Regions from separate parts of the Streptomyces sp. NPDC107550 genome, predicted to be linked through region 1. Evidence: riboswitches for the same ligand, from Rfam matches in the RefSeq annotation. Region 1 holds a riboswitch; the other holds the start of a gene.
The links. Region 1 has a riboswitch for cyclic di-AMP ahead of ACZ7LY_RS31760 (M23 family metallopeptidase). Riboswitches for the same ligand answer to the same signal wherever they lie in the genome.

Region 1 (9,809 bases):
CCACGGCCCGGTCCTCGTGCACTGCCTGACCGAGAAGGGGCGCGGCTACGAGCCCGCGCTCGCCGACGAGGCCGACCGCTTCCACACCGTCGGCGTGATGGACCCGCTGACCTGCGAACCGCTCGCGCCCTCCGACGGCCCGTCCTGGACCTCGGTGTTCGGCGAGGAGATCGCCGCGATCGGGCGGGAGCGCGAGGACGTCGTCGCCATCACGGCCGCCATGCTGCACCCGGTGGGACTGACCCGGTTCGCCGAGGAGTTCCCGGGCCGGGTGTGGGACGTGGGCATCGCGGAGCAGCACGCCGCGGTCTCCGCCGCCGGCCTCGCCACCGGCGGACTGCACCCCGTCGTCGCCGTCTACGCCACCTTCCTCAACCGCGCCTTCGACCAACTCCTCATGGACGTCGCCCTGCACCGATGCGGCGTCACCTTCGTCCTCGACCGCGCCGGCGTCACCGGCGTCGACGGCGCCTCGCACAACGGCATGTGGGACATGTCCGTCCTCCAGGTCGTCCCCGGCCTCAGGATCGCCGCGCCGCGCGACGCCGACCAGCTCCGCGCCCAACTGCGCGAGGCCGTCGCCGTGGACGACGCCCCGACCCTGATCCGCTTCCCGAAGGAGGCCGTCGGCGCGCCCGTGCCCGCGATCGACCGCGTCGGCGGCATCGACGTACTGCACCGGGACGAGGACCCGCGCGTCCTGCTCGTCGCGGTCGGCGTCATGGCGCCCGTCTGCCTCCAGGCCGCCGCACTGCTCAAGGAGCGCGGCATCGGCTGCACGGTCGTCGACCCGCGCTGGGTCAAACCCGTCGACCCGGACCTCGCCCCGCTCGCCGCCCGGCACGAACTGGTCGCCGTCGTCGAGGACAACAGCCGCGCGGCGGGCGTCGGTTCGGCCGTCGCGCTCGCCCTCGGCGACGCCGACGTGGACGTGCCCGTACGCCGCTTCGGCATCCCCGAGCAGTTCCTCGCCCACGCCAGACGCGGCGAGGTCCTCGCCGACATCGGCCTGACCCCCGTGGAGATCGCGGGCCGTGTCGCGGAGTCCGTCAGGCCCCAGGAGCGCCAAGCCCGCAAGGAGAACGACGCATGACCAAGGAGTTCGACCTCGGTACGCTGCTCGCCGAGCGCGGCGCCGAACGGTACGAGCTGCACGCCAAGTACCTCAACCACCAGCTCCCGAAGATGCTCCACACCATCGGCTTCGACAAGGTGTACGAGCGTGCCGAGGGCGCGCACTTCTGGGACGCCGAGGGCCACGACTACCTCGACATGCTCGCCGGGTTCGGCGTCATGGGCCTCGGCCGCCACCACCCGGTCGTCCGCAAGGCGCTGCACGACGTGCTCGACGCCTCCCTCGCCGACCTCACCCGCTTCGACTGCCAGCCGCTGCCCGGCCTGCTCGCCGAGAAGCTGATCGCCCACAGCCCGCACCTGGACCGCGTGTTCTTCGGCAACAGCGGCACCGAGGCCGTCGAGACCGCCCTCAAGTTCGCCCGGTACGCCACCGGCAGGCCCCGCGTCCTGTACTGCGCGCACGCCTTCCACGGCCTGACCACCGGCTCCCTGTCGGTCAACGGCGAGGACGGTTTCCGCGACGGGTTCGCCCCGCTGCTGCCGGACACCGCCGTCCCGCTCGGCGATCTCGACGCCCTGGCACGGGAGTTGAAGAAGGGCGACGTCGCCGCCCTGATCGTCGAGCCGATCCAGGGCAAGGGCGTCCACGAGGCGCCGCCCGGCTATCTGCGGGCCGCGCAGGACCTCCTGCACCGGCACAAGGCGCTGCTGATCGCGGACGAGGTGCAGACCGGCCTCGGCCGCACCGGCGACTTCTACGCCTACCAGCACGAGGAGGGCGTCGAGCCGGACCTCGTCTGTGTGGCGAAGGCGCTGTCCGGCGGGTACGTGCCGGTCGGCGCCACGCTCGGCAAGGACTGGATCTTCAAGAAGGTCTACTCCTCGATGGACCGCGTCCTCGTGCACTCGGCCAGCTTCGGCTCCAACGCCCAGGCCATGGCCGCCGGGCTCGCCGTCCTCACGGTCATGGAGGACGACCAGATCGTCGCCAACGCCCGCGCCATGGGCGACCTCCTCAAGTCCCGGCTGAGCGAACTCGTCGACCGGTACGAGCTGTTGAGCGAGATCCGGGGCCGGGGCCTGATGATCGGCATCGAGTTCGGCCGCCCCCGGTCGCTCAAGCTGCGCAGCCGCTGGACCATGCTCCAGGTCGCCCGCAAGGGCCTGTTCGCGCAGATGGTCGTGGTGCCGCTGCTCCAGAAGCACCGAATTCTCACGCAGGTCTCGGGCGACCACCTCGAAGTCATCAAGCTGATCCCGCCGCTCGTGGTCGACGAGAGCGACGTGGACCGCTTCGTGGAGGCGTTCACCGCCGTCATGGACGACGCGCACAGCGGCGGCGGACTGATGTGGGACTTCAGCAAGACGCTGATCAAGCAGGCCGTCGCCAACCGCTGAGGCATCAAGCAGGCCGTCGCCAACCGCTGAGGCTTTTGCCTCACAGGCAAGAAAGTTGCCCCGGAGGCAGGGCTCTGGCTGAATCGACAGTATGAGCCCTGCCCTCCCGGAGGAGGCTCCGGAACCTCCGGAGCTGCCCGCCGTCGCGCCCCAGCTCCGCGCCCTGCGCCGCCGCGCCGCCCTCACCCTGGAGGCCGCCGCCCGCGCCGCCGGTCTGTCGCCGGCCCATCTGTCCCGCCTGGAGACCGGCCAGCGCCAGCCCTCGCTGCCGATGCTGCTCGCGCTCGCCCGTACCTACGGTACGACGGTCTCCGAACTGCTGGGCGAGACCCCCGCCGACCGGGACGCCGTCGTGCGCGCCCGCTCCATGGAGCCCACCGAGGCCGGCGGCTGGACCTACTTCCAGGCCGGCGCCCCCGGCCGCGGCATGCAGGCGCTGCGCGTCCACGTACCCCATGGCTCGCAGGGCGACATCGTGCGCGTCCACCCGGGCGAGGAGTGGCTGTACGTCCTCAAGGGGCGGCTGCGGCTGCGCCTCGGGGACACCGCGTACCGGCTGGACGCGGGGGACAGCGCCCACTTCGACTCGCTCACCCCGCACCGGATCGCCGCGGCGGACCAGGGCGGGGCCGAGCTTCTGTTCGTCCACACGCTGTTGCAGAGCCCGACGGCCGCCCTGTGTCTCGGGCCGGCCGCGGGACCGATCCGAGAGGTCTGACATGAGCGACGCACGGCGGCCCGGTGGCCGCAACATCGAGGACAAGCTGCCGCGCGGTCTGTGGGTGCGGCTCGTCGTCTATGTCTTCGCGGGCCACGCGCTCGCCGCGTTCATCTATCTGCTGTTCACGCTCGGCGGCGGCGAGTAGCCCGCGGGCCGGTCAGTCGAGCAGGCGCTCGCGCAGCCGCTCGCGGGTGGCGGGGGAGAGGCCGAGGCCCTTCTCGAAGTAGGCGTCCGTGCCGCCCCAGGTCTCCTCGATGGTCTCGAACGCGGCCCCGAGGTACTCGGTACGGGCGTCGAACAGGGGGTCGAGCAGCTCCATGACCTCGGGGGAGTGGGCGTCAACGCCGGTGGCACTGCGGCGGATCTTGTAGCGGCGGTGCTTCTCGCTCGACTTCAGGTAGTCCGCCTCGATGGCGTCCCGCTCGACGCCGACCGCGAGCAGCGTCACCGCGATCGAGAGTCCGGCGCGGTCCTTGCCCGCCGCGCAGTGCATCAGCGCCGGGACGCTGTCCTCGGCGAGCGCGTGCAGGACGCGGCTGTGCTCGGCGGTGCGGTGGGCGATCATCGTGCGGTACGAGGTGATCATGCGGTGCGCGGCGCGGCCCTCGGAGAGCAGGGCACGCAGCTGCTCGGTGTCGCCGTCGCGGACCATCTGCCAGAACTCGGCGCCGTCGGCCGGGTCGGACAGCGGCAGGTTCACGTTGCGCACGCCCGGGAGTTCCACGTCGGCGCCTTCGAGGCGCTGGTCGGCGGCGTTGCGGAAGTCGAAGACCGTGTGCAGGCCGAGCCCGGCGAGGAACGCGGCGTCCTCGGGCGTGGCATGCGCGAGATGGCCGCTGCGGAAGAGCACGCCGGGGCGCAGACGCCGGCCGTCCACGGTGGGGAGGCCGCCGACATCGCGGAAGTTGCGCACTCCGGTCAGCTCGGGCTCGGTGGACGGGGCGTGCTGCGTCACGGGGGCTCCTCCCGGTCGGACACCGGCCGGCGCGGCTCGCCGGCGGGCGCGTTGTTGACGATACGACATGGGTTCCCGGGGCAACCATCCGTCTGAAGTGCCCTATTTGCCCTGAACTGTCAGGGAATGTACGGACGTTGTGGGACCCTCGTGAGCAGGCTCATACCCGTGACGGTGTGTGGCGGCGGCCCCGGAATTCGCTGCACTCAATTCCCGGTGATTTCGCGCCGCAAAGCAAAAGCCCTTGACGCAGGGTGACACGGTGAACTCCGTAATGATCAAGAAATGCCCCGGCCTTTCCAATTCCTCGCTTGTGGCCGCTGTCGGCACTCCTTTACGGTCCGAGTCATTCCGGTCGGAACGCCTAGTCCTGCCGCCGCCCGGAACTCCGAACCACGACACCCGTGACGGCAGGAGCGGGGGACCCACAGGCAGTACGCCGCCGGGGAACTCCCCCATGCGGCTAGGGGTGAAGCCGGTTCCACCGCGTGGCACCGGCCGGGCATCTCCAGCCCGAACCCGACAGCTCACCTCGTAGGCGACGGAGAGGAAAACCCGCATGTTCGCACAGGGAAAGCACCGCCGCCCCAAGAACCTCCGTATCGGCCGCGCCGCCGCACTCGCCACCGTCGGCGGTGCCGCGCTCGCGCTGCCCCTGATCGGCGCGACCGGCGCCCAGGCCGCCACCGCCCCGACCTACACGGTCAAGGCCGGTGACACGCTCTCCAAGATCGCCTCGGCGCAGCACGTCGACGGCGGCTGGAAGAAGCTGTACGAGGACAACAAGTCCGTCATCGGCGGCAACGCCGACCTGATCGAGGTCGGCGCCAAGCTCACCCTCGCGGGCGGCGGCGCCGCGCAGACCTCCGCGAACCCGGCGAGCACCCCCGCCAAGCCGGCCGCCTCCACCGGCGGCTTCGTCAAGCCCGTCGACGGCGCCGAGGGCACCCCGTACCACCAGAACGGCCCGATGTGGTCCAGCGGCTACCACACCGGCACCGACTTTGTCGTGCCCACCGGTACGCCCATCAAGGCCGTCGGCCCGGGCACCGTCGTCTCCGCCGGTGACGGCGGCGCGTACGGCAACCAGGTCGTCATCCAGCACGCCGACGGCCACTACTCGCAGTACGCCCACCTGTCCTCCCTCGGCGTCTCCGCCGGACAGAGCGTCAGCGCCGGCCAGCAGATCGGCCTCTCCGGCGCCACCGGCAACGTGACCGGCCCGCACCTGCACTTCGAGATCCGTACGTCCCCGAACTACGGCTCCGACGTCGACCCGGTCGCGTACCTGCGCGCCCACGGCGTCTCGCTCTGACGCCCGCTCCCGCGCGACACGCGTGATCCACTCGGCACCCCGGGATATTCCCGGGGTGCCGAGTGGGTTAAATCACCCCACGTCAACCCCTACCTACGATGGCGTAGGTCACAGGCCAGGGTGAAAGATGTGTGGTCGTGGCAAACGAATCGAGATCATTCAGCGGGCGCACGATTCGGTCCTACGCGGCGGTGGGGGACAGCTTCACCGAAGGCGTCGGGGACCCCGGGCCGGACGGCACCTTCGTGGGCTGGGCCGACCGGCTGGCCGTCCTCCTGGACGACCGCGCGCCCGAGGACACCTTCCAGTACGCGAACCTCGCGGTGCGCGGCAAGCTCCTCGACCAGATCGTCGAGGACCAGCTCCCGCGCGCCATGGAACTCGCCCCCGACCTCGTGACCCTGGTCGCGGGCGGCAACGACATCATCCGGCCCGGCACCGACCCCGACGACGTCGCCGAGCGGTTCGAGAAGGCCGTCGCGCGGCTCAGCGAGGCCGCCGGGACCGTCATGGTCGCCACCGGCTTCGACACGCGGGACGTCGCCGTCCTCAAGCACCTGCGCGGCAAGATCGCCACGTACAACATGCATGTGCGCGCCATCGCCGACCGCTACGGCTGCCCCGTCCTCGACCTGTGGTCGCTGCGCTCCGTGCAGGACCGGCGGGCCTGGGACGACGACCGCCTCCACCTCTCGCCCGAGGGGCACACCCGGGTCGCCCTGCGCGCCGCCCAGGCCCTCGGCCTCGACGTCCCCGCCGACCCGGAGCAGCCCTGGCCGGCGCTGCCGCCGCGCGGCACGTTCGAGGTGCGGCGGGACGACATCCACTGGGCCCGCGAGTTCCTCGTCCCGTGGATCGGCCGCCGTCTGCGGGGCGAGTCCTCCGGCGACCGCGTCCAGGCCAAGGGCTTCCGCGACCCCCACACCATCAAGGCCCACCTCCAGGCGGTCTCCTGACGCCATGGCCGACGGGCGTCGCGCTGCGCGGGCGTACGGGGTGGGGCGGGGGCCCGGGGTTCTTCGGCGGGGCTCGGGGTTCTTCGGGGTGCCGGGCCCGCAACTCCCGCGCGGCAGCGAAGGCCCCGGCGCCCCGCCGGGCCGTAACCGCCCCGCGCTCCGGCATCCGCCCCCGGCGAACCGGCCGCGCCGGAAAACGCCGCACCCGCAACACCGGTCCGGGGTCGAACGCCCCGGCGCTCCGGCCGCGCCACAACCGGCCCGCGCTCCGGCATCCGCCCCGGGACGGCTGCTGGCCCGCGTCCAAAACCTGGCTCCCGGGACGGCTAGCGGCCCGCGCCCCAACACCCCGCCCCCGTAACGCCTACCGGCCCGGCGTCGTCAAGTCCGTCCGCTCAAGCCCCAGTTCCCGCGCCAGCGCCTCGTCCACCCACTCCTGGGTGCGGGCGCGGGAGACCGCGCCGGGGTAGGCCGTCATCTGGACGGCGAGGCCGTCGAGGAGGGCGGTGAGGCGCAGCGCCGACGCCGCCGGATCGGGGCACGTGAACTCACCCGCCGCGACCCCCTCGGCGATGACCTCCGCGAGCGCGGCCTTCCAGCGCCGGTCGAGGCCGCTCGCCACCTCCCGCAGCGCGGGCTCCCGCAGGGACGCCGCCCAGCCCTCGATCCACAGGCGCCACCCCTTCGCCTGCCCCGTCGGCGCATACCACCGCACCGCCGCCCGCAGCCGCTTCAGCGCGCTCGTGCGCCGCCCGACCACCTTGGTCAGACGGGCCAGATCGCCCTCCGCCGCGTACGCGAAAGCCGCCGCCACCAGCTTCTCCTTCGTGGAGAAGTGGTACAGCACCAGCGCATTGCTCACGCCGAGCGCCGCGGCCACGTCGGCGATGCGCACGGCCGCCACCCCGCGCGCCTCGATCTGCTCGATGGCGGCCTTGAGCAGCTCCTCACGCCGCTCGGCCACGCTCAACCGGACTCTGGTCACGCGGTAACCCTAAGTGCTCGCACTGACAGCCGGCCTCCCGGCGCCCCGGACACCGCTTCGTGCAGGAGGCTTGACACCCTCTCGTGACGCGCGCCACAGTCCCGACTGTATCCCCCGCTACTGACTGTCCATTCAGTCAATAGCGGGCTCCCGTCGGAGCAGTCCTGTCGTCGCCAGGAGCATCCCGTGACCCAAGCGCCGCCGCACTCCTCGTCCCCGTCCCCGTCCGCCCCGGGCGCTCCCGGCGGCCCGGACCTCTCGGAAGGCTGGAGCGAACAACGCTCCCGGCTCCGGAAGGACCTGCGTCGCCTGGACGTCCTGTTCTTCCTCATCTGCACCCTCGTCGGCCTCGACACCATCGGCTCGGTCGCGGCCCAGGGCCCCGAGGGACTGACCTGGATGGCCGTCCTCGCCCTCGTGTTCTTCCTGCCGTACGGCCTGCTCGTCGCCGAACTCGGCGCCGCCTTCCCCGTACAGGGCGGCCCCTACGTGTGGACGCGGCTCGCCTTCGGGCGGCTCGTCGCGGGCGTCAACCAGCTCCTGTACTGGATCTCCAACCCCGTCTGGGTGGGCGGCAGCCTGTGCATCATCGCCCTCACCACCTGGGAGGAGTTCTTCACCCCGCTGCCCGGCGCCTGGAAGTACGTCGCCGGGCTTGTGTTCATCTGGGGCGGCGCGCTCGCCGTCGTGCAGTCCGTGCGCGTCGGCAAGTGGGTGCCCATCACCGGCGCCGTCGCCCGCGTCGTCCTGCTCGGCTTCTTCCTCGTCTCCGTCATCGTCTACGCGGCCGAGAACGGCGTGCACGCCCTTCCCGCCGACGAGTTCGCGCCCACGTACACGGGATTCATCGCGCTCGTCCCCGTCCTGATCTTCAACTATGTCGGCTTCGAACTGCCCAGCTCCGCCGCCGAGGAGATGCGCAACCCGCGCCGCGACATCCCCCTGTCGATCCTGCGCTCCGGTCTCGCCGCCGTGCTGCTGTACGGCGGCCCGATCCTCGGCATCCTGTTCGTCCTGCCGGCCAAGGAGATCGGCAGCCTCGGCGGCTTCATCGACGCCTGCAAGGCCGTCTTCACCGTCTACGGGGGTTCCATCGCCGCCGACGGCACGGTCACCCTCACCGGCCTCGGCTCCGTGTGCGGCGGGATCGCCGCCGCAGGACTCATCCTCGGCCTGCTCACCTCGGGCGTCACCTGGGCGATGGGCGCGCACCGGGCCCAGGGCGTGGCCTGCGCGGACGGCGCGGGACCGGCCTGGCTCGGCCACATCTCCGCCAAGCACGGCACCCCGGTCCGCGTGAACCTGCTCTCCGCCGTCCTCGCCTCGGTCCTCCTCGTCGTCGCCCTCAACCTCACCGGCGGCAACGGCGAGAAGTACTTCGCCGCCGGGCTCGGCCTGACCATCTGCACGACGTTCATCTCGTACGTCATCACGTTCCCGAGCCTCGCCGTGCTGCGCCGCAAATACCCCGACCAGCCGCGCCCCTACGCCGTGCCGGGGGGACGCGCGGGCGCGCGCGTGGTGAGCGGTCTCGCCACCGGGTTCGTCGCGTTCACGGTCGTCGTGCTGATCTGGCCCGGGTTCGGCGTCGGCTGGTTCGGCACGGCCGGCAGCGCGGCCGACTCGCTGCCCGCCTCCTTCGCGGGCCAGCGCCTCGCCTACACGCTCAGCCAGGTCGTTCCGCTCGCCCTGTTCGTCGCTCTCGGCGCGGTCTTCTACGCGTGCGGGGCGCGCACCCGGCGCCGGGAGAGCGGACCCGGCGCCGCAGCGGCGTCGCTCAGCGCGCCAGCACCCCGTGCGCGTCCAGGGCGAGCGCCCCGCCCGGATGCACCAGCAGGGGATTGACCTCGAGCTCCGCCAGTTCGGGGTGGTCGACGGCGGCCTGTGCGACGGCGCACACGGCCGCCGCGGCCGCTTCCAGATGCGCGGCCGGAGCGCCCCGCCAGCCCGTCAGGAGCGGCGCGTGCCGCAACTCCAGCAGCAGCGCACGCGCGCGTGGCGGATCGAGCGGCGCGAGCGCCAGCGCCGTGTCCGCCTCCAACTCGGCGCTCACCCCGCCCGCGCCGACCATGACGACCGGCCCGAACGCCGCGTCCCGGCGCACCCCGACGATGAGTTCACAGGCGTACGGGGGCGCCGCCATGGCCTCCACGGCGTACCGCCGGGCCCCGGTCGCGGCCCGCATCCGCGTGAACGCCGCCCGCAGCGTCCCCTCGTCCGCGATCCCGAGCGCCACCCCGCCGGCCTCCGTCTTGTGCGCGAGGCCCATCGCCTTGAGGACCAGCGGGTACCCGGTGCGCCGCGCGGCCAGGACGGCGCCGACCGCGTCCGTCACGAACTCGGCGACCGGGAACCCCACCCCGTACGACGCCAGCAGCTCCCGCACGCTCTCGTAGCCGCCG
Region 2 (9,809 bases), on a different contig from region 1:
TCCTGCTCGAACTCCAGGGCCACGGCGGCGAGTTCCTGAAGGTTTTCGATGCGGGTCTCGTCCTGCGGGTCGGTCGAGGACTGGAGTTCGGCGAGGTAGCCCGTGCGCTCCAGGACCGCTTCGAGGACGGTCGCGGGGCCCGCGCCGGACTCGACGATCGTGCGCAGGTCCTCCATCAGCGTGTTGAACCGCTTCACCGCGTTCGTCGAGCGGGCGGCCATGCCGTACGCCTCGTCGACGCGGCGCAGCGCCTGCGCGAAGCTGATCTTCTCGCGGGAGGAGAGCGCGTCGATCATCGCTTCGGCGCGGTCGCCGATGCCGCGCTTGGGCACGTTGAGGATGCGGCGCAGCGGGACGGTGTCCTCGGGGTTGGACAGGACACGCAGATAGGCGAGGACGTCCCTGACCTCCTTGCGCTCGTAGAAGCGGACGCCGCCGACGACCTTGTAGGGCAGGCCGACGCGGATGAAGACCTCTTCGAAGACGCGGGACTGCGCGTTGGTCCGGTAGAAGACGGCGACGTCGCCGGCCTTGGCCTCGCCCGCGTCGGTGAGCCGGTCGATCTCGTCGGCGACGAACTGGGCCTCGTCGTGCTCGGTGTCCGCGACGTAGCCGGTGATCTGGGCGCCCGCGCCCGCGTTGGTCCACAGGTTCTTCGGGCGGCGCGACTCGTTGCGCTCGATGACCGCGTTGGCCGCGGTGAGGATGGTCTGGGTGGAGCGGTAGTTCTGTTCCAGGAGGATCGTCGTGGCGTCGGGGTAGTCCTCCTCGAAGTCGAGGATGTTGCGGATGGTGGCGCCGCGGAACGCGTAGATCGACTGGTCCGCGTCACCGACGACGCACAGCTCGGCGGGGCCCGGGTCGTCCGTGCCGGGCGGGGTGTCGAGGCCCGCGTCCACGTCGGCGTCATGCGCGGCGCCGGTCCCGACCAGCTCCCTGACCAGGGCGTACTGGGCGTGGTTGGTGTCCTGGTACTCGTCGACGAGGACGTGCCGGAAGCGGCGGCGGTAGTGCTCGGCGACGTCCGGGAAGGCGCGCAGCAGGTTGACCGTGGTCATGATCAGGTCGTCGAAGTCCAGCGCGTTGGCCTCGCGCAGCCGGGACTGGTACATCGCGTACGCCTGGGCGAGGGTCTTCTCAAAACCGTCGGCGGCGGTGGCGGCGAAGTCCTCCTCGTCGATCAGCTCGTTCTTCAAGTTGCTGATCTTGGCGCTGAAGGACTTAGGCGGGAACTTCTTCGGGTCCAGGTCCAGGTCGCGGCAGACCAGGGCCATGAGCCGCTTGCTGTCGGCGGCGTCGTAGATCGAGAACGACGAGGTGAAGCCGAGCTTCTTCGACTCGCGGCGCAGGATGCGCACGCACGCGCTGTGGAAGGTGGAGACCCACATGGCGTGGGCGCGCGGGCCGACCAGGGACTCGACGCGCTCCTTCATCTCGCCCGCGGCCTTGTTCGTGAAGGTGATGGCGAGGATCTGGCCGGGGTGGACCCCGCGCGCGGCGAGCAGGTACGCGATGCGGTGGGTGAGGACGCGGGTCTTGCCGGAGCCCGCGCCGGCGACGATGAGCAGGGGGGAGCCGCCGTGCACCACGGCCGCCCGCTGGTTCTCGTTCAGCCCTTCCAGGAGGGCCGCGGGGTCGAGGACCGGGCGGGGCGCGCCGTCACGGTAGTGGGCGTCCCTGGCCGGGGGCACGTCGAACTTCCCGCCGAACAGGTCGTCGGGGATCGGCTCGGCGCCGGGGCCCTCGTGCTCGTCCTCGGGCGGCGGCGGGGGTGCTTCCGCTCCGCTCTGGAGGCTGGCCAGGAAGTGGTCGTCAAAGAGGCTGCTCATCGCTCTACGAGTCTAGGCGGACCCACTGACACCCCGCCCCCGCCTTTGCGATACGGCACAGCACACGCCCCGGGCGCGCGGCACTGACCGTACGCGCCCGCTCTGGCACCCTGCGTGAGAGAACGGGCGCCGAACCCGCACGCGTACCCGAGGTCACGAAAATGTATCGGGCATATCGCACATCAACCTTCACAGCAGCAACACGAGTTGGCTACGGTGCTGCGCGGGCCGCCCGTCCCCCCGCCCGCGGACGTCGCGGCGAGCGAGCGGCCCCCGCCGAGTCCCGTACGCCGTGAGGCGGGGAACCGGGGACCCACCGACCTTGGGGTGAGTCGGCTCACGGCCCGGCATCAGCGGGCCCCACGCCGTAGGGCACCTTCCGTAGCCCGAACCCGACAGCTAACCCGGTAGGCGGACCACGGAAGGAGTCGCCAGAAGTGGCGTCGCACCGCAAGCCGCGTACGCGGTCCCGGATGACCGGTGGTCTTCGTACGACCCCCGCTGTCGGTATCACCACCGCCGCGCTCACCTCGGTGGCGCTGTTGTCGCAGACGGCGCAGGCCGCGCCGGAGCAGCCGCGGCGGCCGAGCCTCGAAGAAGTGCAGAAGAAGGTCGACTCGCTCTACCGCCAGGCCGAGGTCGCCACGCAGAAGTTCAACGCGGCCAAGGAGCAGACCGCGCGGAAGAAGAAGCAGGTCGACAAGCTCCTCGACGACATCGCGCGGCGCACGGACCGGATGAACGCGGCCCGTATGGAGCTGGGCCGGTTCGCCGCCGAGCAGTACCGCGACGGCGGGGTGAGCGACACGGCGACGATGCTCCTCGCGGACAACCCCGAGGACTACTTCGCGCAGGACCAGCTCATGCGCCGGATGACGTCCCGCCAGAAGAAGGCGGTCGACGACTTCCAGGAGCAGCAGCGGCAGACCGCGAAGAAGCGGACGGAGGCGCAGGAGAACCTTCAGCAGCTCACCTCGTCGCAGACCGATCTGAAGACGTCGAAGCAGGACGTGCAGGGCAAGCTCGCGGACGCCCGGCAGTTGCTCTCCCGCCTGACCGCGCAGGAGAAGGCGCGGCTCGCGGCGATCGAGAAGCGCAAGGAGGAGGCGGCCCGCAAGAAGGCCGCCGAGCTGGCGGCGCGGCAGAAGGCGAAGGAGGACGCGGCCCGGCGCAAGGCGGAGGAGCAGGCCGGCCGGCAGGGCTCGGGCGGCTCGGGCACGGGCTCGGGTTCCGGCGCGGGCACGGGTTCCGGGGCCGGGACGGGCTCGTCGTCGGGGTACGCGGCGAAGGCGGCGCAGGCGCTGGCGTTCGCCAAGAACCAGATAGGCAAGCCGTACGTGTGGGGCGCGACCGGGCCCGGCTCGTACGACTGCTCGGGGCTGACGCAGGCGGCGTGGAAGGCCGCCGGGATCACGCTGCCGCGCACGACCTGGGACCAGGTCAAGGTGGGCACGACGGTCCCGCTGTCCTCGATCCAGCCGGGTGACCTCGTCTTCTTCTACGACGACATCAGCCACGTCGGCCTGTACCTGGGCGACGGCATGATGATCCACGCGCCGAAGCCGGGCGCGTACGTGCGCGAGGAGTCGATCTACTACGACGGCACGTCCGCGATCCACAGCGTGGTGCGGCCCGCCTGACGCGGCGCACGACCGAAGGCCCGGACCTGCGCGGTCCGGGCCTTCGTTCGTGTACGGGGCCGGCGGGCCGGTCAGGTCCAGAGCACGGCGATGAAGATGTTCAGCATGGTCAGGCCGCCGACCGCCGCGAACAGGCCCTTCTCGGCGGTCTCCTCGTCGCGCTTGACGTAGACGATGCCGAGGATCACGACGAGGACGGCGAGCTTCACGCCGATCTTGACGTTGTTCAGGGTGGCGCCCTGCGCCTCGTTGAGCCCCACGAGGGCGACGCCGGTCACGAGCATCGTCAGGGCGCCGTGCAGCATGCCCTTGGTGAACCGGGCGGTCCCCTTCCCGATCGCCGACATCTGCGCGAGGAAGCCGCCGAGGAGCGCGGCGATGCCGATGATGTGCAGACCGACGAAGAGGTGGATGAGTACGTCCATGCTCGTGAGCGTAGCCGGGCGCTCATCGGCCGCCGTCACCGATCCCCCGTGAACACGTGACGGTCGCCTCACGCCACAACCCGTAACAAACAGATCAGTTGCGAACAATCCGTCATCAACCCGTTACGCCGAGGTTTAGCGTCCATGCCCAGGTGACCGGCTCCCCACCGCCGTCCGGCTCAGGACGGCAGTCGGTCGCCACCGCCGAGAAAGGTCCGGCGGCGGTCCGCTCCCCCTGTGCGGGCCGCCGCCGGACGCGTAAGGCGGCCGCCGCGCCCCCCACGCGGCGGACCGAGCGACCGGAAGGACGTGGCGCTTGATGCCGGCAGCGCATCGCAAGCCCCGAGGACGTTCACTCGGCGGGCAGACCGCCCGCACCGCGGCCACCCTCGCGCTGGCCTCGGCGGCGACCGCCACCACCGTCGGCGGCGGCGCGGCGCACGCGGAGCCGCACCTCACCCCCGCCGAGGTCAAGGCCCGGGTCGACCGGCTCTACCAGCAGGCGGAGGTCGCCACCGAGAAGTACGACGGGGCCAAGGAGCGGGCCGACAAGGCGCGCACCGCGGTGAACAGGCTGCGCGACGAGGCGTCCCGGCGGATGGACGCCCTCACCGCCCAGCGCGAGCGGCTCGGCGCGGTCGCCGCCGCCCAGTACCGCACCGGCGGCGTCGACCCCACCGTGCGCCTGCTGCTGTCCGCGCGCCCCGACCAGTACCTCGACCAGGCGGCGCTCGCCGACCGCGTCGGCGCCCGGCAGGCCGTGACGCTCGCCCGGGTCCGCGCCGGGCTGCGCGAGATCGACCAGCTCCGCTCCCAGGCCGACGGGCACTTACGCGAACTGCGGTCGCGGCAGGCCGAGTTGAGCCGCCAGAAGAAGACCGTCACGGGCAAGCTCACGGAGGCCAGGCGGCTGCTGGCCCGGCTCTCCCCCGCCGACCGCGCCCGCGTCACCGACCCGGCGGGCGCGGACCGCGCCTCCCGCTCCGACGCCCGCCCGGCCCCGGACGCCCCCGCCCCCGAAGGCTCCGCGCAGGCGCCGAACGCGCGGGCGGCCGCCGCCATCGCCTACGCCTACCGCGCCCTCGGCAGCCCCTACGTCTGGGGCGCGACCGGCCCCTCCGCGTTCGACTGCTCGGGGCTGACGCAGGCCGCCTACCGCGCCGCCGGTGTCTCCCTGCCCCGCACGACGTACGCCCAGATCGACGCGGGCCGGCGCGTGGCCCGCTCCGAGCTCAAGCCCGGCGACCTCGTCTTCTTCTACTCCGGGATCAGCCATGTCGGGCTCTACATCGGCGGCGGCCGCATGATCCACGCGCCGAACCCGAGCGCGCCGGTGCGGATCGCGCCCATCGACGAGATGCCGTTCGCGGGCGCGACCCGGGTGTCCTGAGCCCCGCGCGCGGGCGGGCCCGCGCTCAGACCAGCCGGCGGGCCGTCGCCCAGCGGGTCAGTTCGTGGCGGTTGGAGAGCTGGAGCTTGCGCAGGACCGCCGAGACGTGCGACTCGACCGTCTTCACGGAGATGAACAGCTGCTTGGCGATCTCCTTGTAGGCGTACCCGCGGGCGATCAGCCGCAGCACCTCGCGCTCGCGCTGCGTGAGACGGTCCAGGTCCTCGTCGACCGGCGGCGCGTCCGTCGAGGCGAACGCGTCGAGGACGAACCCGGCGAGGCGCGGCGAGAACACCGCGTCGCCCTCCTGCACCCGGAAGACCGAGTCGATGAGGTCCGTGCCGGTGATGGTCTTGGTGACGTAGCCGCGCGCGCCGCCCCGGATGACGCCGATGACGTCCTCCGCCGCGTCGGACACGGACAGCGCGAGGAACCGCACCGGGTTCTCCGCGTCCCCCATCAACGGGGCGCAGCGGCGCAGCACTTCGACGCCGCCGCCGCCCGGCAGATGCACGTCGAGCAGGACGACCTCGGGGCGGGTCGCCGTGATGACGGTGACCGCCTGGTCCACGTCGGCCGCCTCGCCGACGACCTCGACGCCGGTGGTCTCGGTCCGCCCGATCTCCGCCTGGACGCCCGTACGGAACATGCGGTGGTCGTCGACCAGGACCACCCGCACATGGCGCCCCGGCCCGGTTCCCTCAGTCGCTTCCGTCATGACGTCCTCTCCGCCCTCTTCATGGTCAGTTCGACCTCGGTGCCGCCGTCCGGCACCGCCCGCAGCCGGGCCGTCCCGCCGTTGCGTTCCATCCGGCCGATGATCGATTCTCTTACGCCCATGCGGTCCGCGGGGATCGCGTCGGGATCGAAGCCGGGTCCGCGGTCGCGTACGGACACGAACACCTCGTCGCCCTCCACCTCCGCGAAGACCTGCACGGCCCCGCCCTCGCCACCGTACTTGGCGGCGTTCACCATGGCTTCCCGCGCGGCCTGCATCTGGGCGGACAGCGCGTCGTCGAGCGGGCAGTCGCCGACCACGACGACCTCCAGGGGCACACCGTGCTTGTCCTCGACCTCCGCCGCGTTGCGCTTGACCGCCTCCGCGACCGTCTCCGGCTCCCCGGCGTCATCGGCGGCGGCCGGCTTGTACAGCCACGCCCGCAGATCGCGCTCCTGGGCTCGGGCGAGGCGCCTGACCTCGCCCGCGTTGTCCGCGTTGCGCTGGATCAGGGTGAGGGTGTGCAGCACCGAGTCGTGGACGTGGGCGGCGACCTCGGCGCGCTCCTGGGCGCGGATGCGCATCAGCCGCTCCTCGGACAGGTCCTGCGTCATCCGGATCAGGTAGGGGCCGGCGAGCAGCGCGATGCCGACGAGGACCGCGAGCGCCGCCTGAAGGATCGAGCCGAGGTGTTCGGTGGCGCCCTGCGTGACGAAGATGCCGGTGACGCCCGCGCCGACGAGCAGCACCCCGGCGGCGGCCCGCGCCAGGTTCAGGGTGCGCCTTCGGCGGCCGACCTCGGCCCAGCGGGCGCGGCGCGCGTTGTCCGCCTGCCGCCACACGAGGGCGACGCCGGCGCCGACGAGGACGGTCGGGATCAGATACGCCTTGGTGTTGCCGGTGAGGTTCACGTTCTGCACGAAGATCATCGCCACGACGACCATCAGCAGCAGCGCGAGGATCTGCCCCTTGTCGGGGCGGCGGGCGACCAGTCTGCGGCGGCCGTCCGACGACGTCTCCGTGGTGGGCGCCGGGGGGCGGTCCGCGCCGACCCCGCCGACGCCGAGCGGCACGAAGAACCAGAACGCCGCGTACAGCAGCGCCCCCAGTCCGTCCGCCATGAACAGGCCCATGAACACCAGCCGCAGCCACACCACCGGCAGCCCGAGGTGACCGGCGAGCCCGCGCGCGACCCCGCCGAGCCAGCGTCCGTCGCTGGAACGGTAGAGCCTGCGCGGCGGCCTCGGGTCCCGCGCCTCGCGCGGGTCGTCGGTCAGGGGGAGGGTCGCGGCGTCCGGCATGCACAGATCGTCACACGAGGGGGACCGCCGGGGCATCAGGGTCGGGCCCCGAGACGTCCCTGATCCCGCCCCGCGCTCCGGGCCGGGAGCCCCGGCCGGCCTCAGGGGCGATCTCAGGGTCCAGCCAGGGTCGTCCCTGCTCCCGCCGCCGCCCGCCGCCCGTCACCATGGACGCATGACCCAGCAGCCTCACCACGCGGTACCCCACGCCGGGCAGGAGTCCGGCGCGGGACAGGAGAGCGGAGCGGGCGGCGGCGCGGGGCCGGGCCGGGAGCCCGCCGCCGTGCTGCGCCGGTTCCGCAGGGACCCGCGCCACAAGACGTTCGGCGGGGTGTGCGCGGGCCTCGGCCGGCAGTGCGACATGGACCCGGTGATCTTCCGGATCGGTCTCGCGGTGCTCGCCGTGACCGGCGGCGTCGGCCTCATCTTCTACGGCTTCGCATGGCTCCTCGTGCCCTGGGAGGGCGAGGAGGAGAACGAGTTCCGCAAGCTGCTCACCGGCCGCGTCGACGGCTCCGGGCTCGCCGCGATCATGACGGCGCTGGTCGGCTGCGGCGTCTTCCTGTCGATGCTGAACAACGGCAGCGCGCTCACCTTCTCCGCCGTCCTCTCCCTGCTCCTCGCGGGCGCCGGGTACTGGTCGCGGCAGCGCCATGACACCCCCCGCCCCGACCCGGTCGCCGAGCGGGCCGTCGCCGACGCGCCGCCCGAGGCGCAGGCGCCGCCGGTCGCGGGCGCGCCCTCGTGGTGGCGGGACCCGATCGTCAAGGACGGCTCGCACGTCGGCGGCACCGGCTACTTCTGGGGGCCGCCTGGCGCCGAGGAACTGTCGCCGGCGTACGCGGCCGCGCACGGGCCCGCCCCGGCCCGGCCGCCCGCGCCGCCCCTGCCGCGCGGGCCCCGGGGCATCGGCGCGCTCACCTTCCTGCTCGCGCTCGTCGCGGGCGCCCTCGGCACGGGCCTGACCTGGCACGACCGTACGCTCGGCGGGAGCCTTCAAACCGGGTTCGCGTGCGCGCTCGGGGTGTTCGGGCTCGGCATCGCGCTCAGCGCGTTCCTCGGCCGTACGAGCGGCGGCTCGATCGTGCTCGCGCTGCTCACGGCGGGCCTGCTGACGACGTCGGCGGCGCTGCCCTCGGACATCACCACGCACTGGATGCGGACCACGTGGGCCCCGGCGGGCGCGCAGCGGCTGCACGAGCGCTACGAGGTGGGTTCGGGCGTCGGCACGCTCGACCTGTCGAAGGTGGCGGTACGCGAGGGCGCCACCGCGCACACCTCCGTCGAGGTCGGCGCGGGCCGGGCGCGGATCGTGCTGCCGCACGGCGGGACGGTGAAGCTGCGCGTGGAGGTGGGCGTCGGCGACCTCCGGCTGCCCGGCGATCCCCCGCAGGACGTGGACGTGCGGCCGGGTCTGGAGAAGACGGTGACGCTCGCGCCGCCCGCAGGCGCGAAGGACGCGGGGGTCCTTGAAGTGCGGGTGCAGGTCGGCATCGGACAGGCGGAGGTCTCTCGTGCGGCATGAATTCCAGCCGGGGCGGCTCCTCGCCGGCCTGGTCCTCGTCCTGACGGCGGTGCTGTACGCGGGCGACGCGGCGGGCGCCTGGTACACGCCCTGGTACGTGGCGATCCCGCTGGTGTGCGGCGGGCTGTGCGGGGCCGCGCTGCTCGGCTCGACGGTCGCGCTCGTCCGCGCCAGGGGCCGCGCCCGCGAACGGCGCGCCCAGGACTCCGTCTAGTCCGGGTCCCCGGTCCTTCGGGTGCGCCGGGTGCGCCACCAGGCGTCCAGGGACCAGCGGGGGGCGCCCGCGAGGATCAGCGGCAGCCAGGCCATCAGGTACGCGAGGTCGTTGCCCAGGTAGTACGGGTGGGCTGCCCAGCTCACCGTCAGCCACAGGCTCAGGGAGATCAGGGCGCCGCCCAGGGCCGCGATGCGGGCGAGGACGCCGAGGAGGGTGCCGAGTCCTACGGCCAGTTCGCCCAGCGCCAGCGCGTAGCCGGAGGCGGCGGGGGCCTTCAGGGCGAGGTCCACCAGGGCGGGGAGGGCGGAGATGTTCCGTACGGCGTGCATCTGGTCGCCGATGGAGCCGGGGCCCGTCGCCCGGAAGAACGCGGGGTCCGTCAGTTTGTCGAGGGCGGCGTAGACGAAGGTGACGCCGAGGAAGAGCCTCAGCGGCAGCAGGGGGTTTCGGGCGAGCGCCTCACGCCATCCGCTTACGTACGTCACAGCCGCCGCCCTCCGCGTCGCGCGTCCCCCTGACCTTATGTACGCCGAGCCCCCACCCCGCGTTCAACAGGCCCCCCGCTCCTCAATCGCCGGAGGGGCTGGGAGTTTGGCGCAGAGGTCAGCCCCCTCAGGGGCGCGGGGCGCCTGGAGATCGGCGCTGAGGTCAAGCCCCGCAAGGGGCGCGGGGAACTGCGCGAGAAGCCCCACCGGGGCTGCACCCGAGGCACAACGTGCACTTACCCCGCGCTGGGGGCCGCCTTGCCCACCCGTGCCGCCCCA

Region 2: another riboswitch for cyclic di-AMP. It lies ahead of ACZ7LY_RS28135 (C40 family peptidase); the one in region 1 lies ahead of ACZ7LY_RS31760 (M23 family metallopeptidase).

The regions. Positions count from the first base shown of each region.
Region 1 is NZ_JBVKBC010000041.1:43,843-53,651, reverse strand. It holds gene dxs (1-deoxy-D-xylulose-5-phosphate synthase) at 1-1,093, shown strand, start outside; gene ACZ7LY_RS31780 (aspartate aminotransferase family protein) at 1,090-2,475, shown strand; gene ACZ7LY_RS31775 (helix-turn-helix domain-containing protein) at 2,567-3,193, shown strand; gene ACZ7LY_RS31770 (DUF6126 family protein) at 3,195-3,341, shown strand; gene ACZ7LY_RS31765 (tyrosine-protein phosphatase) at 3,354-4,151, opposite strand; cyclic di-AMP (ydaO/yuaA leader) riboswitch at 4,535-4,705, shown strand; gene ACZ7LY_RS31760 (M23 family metallopeptidase) at 4,711-5,466, shown strand; gene ACZ7LY_RS31755 (SGNH/GDSL hydrolase family protein) at 5,604-6,422, shown strand; gene ACZ7LY_RS31750 (TetR/AcrR family transcriptional regulator) at 6,787-7,407, opposite strand; gene ACZ7LY_RS31745 (APC family permease) at 7,594-9,252, shown strand; gene ACZ7LY_RS31740 (acetate--CoA ligase family protein) at 9,185-9,809, opposite strand, start outside.
Region 2 is NZ_JBVKBC010000029.1:53,000-62,808, reverse strand. It holds gene pcrA (DNA helicase PcrA) at 1-1,829, opposite strand, end outside; cyclic di-AMP (ydaO/yuaA leader) riboswitch at 2,094-2,258, shown strand; gene ACZ7LY_RS28135 (C40 family peptidase) at 2,267-3,469, shown strand; gene ACZ7LY_RS28130 (hypothetical protein) at 3,541-3,894, opposite strand; gene ACZ7LY_RS28125 (C40 family peptidase) at 4,214-5,284, shown strand; gene ACZ7LY_RS28120 (LuxR C-terminal-related transcriptional regulator) at 5,310-6,002, opposite strand; gene ACZ7LY_RS28115 (PspC domain-containing protein) at 5,999-7,303, opposite strand; gene ACZ7LY_RS28110 (PspC domain-containing protein) at 7,479-8,828, shown strand; gene ACZ7LY_RS28105 (hypothetical protein) at 8,818-9,042, shown strand; gene ACZ7LY_RS28100 (DoxX family protein) at 9,039-9,530, opposite strand.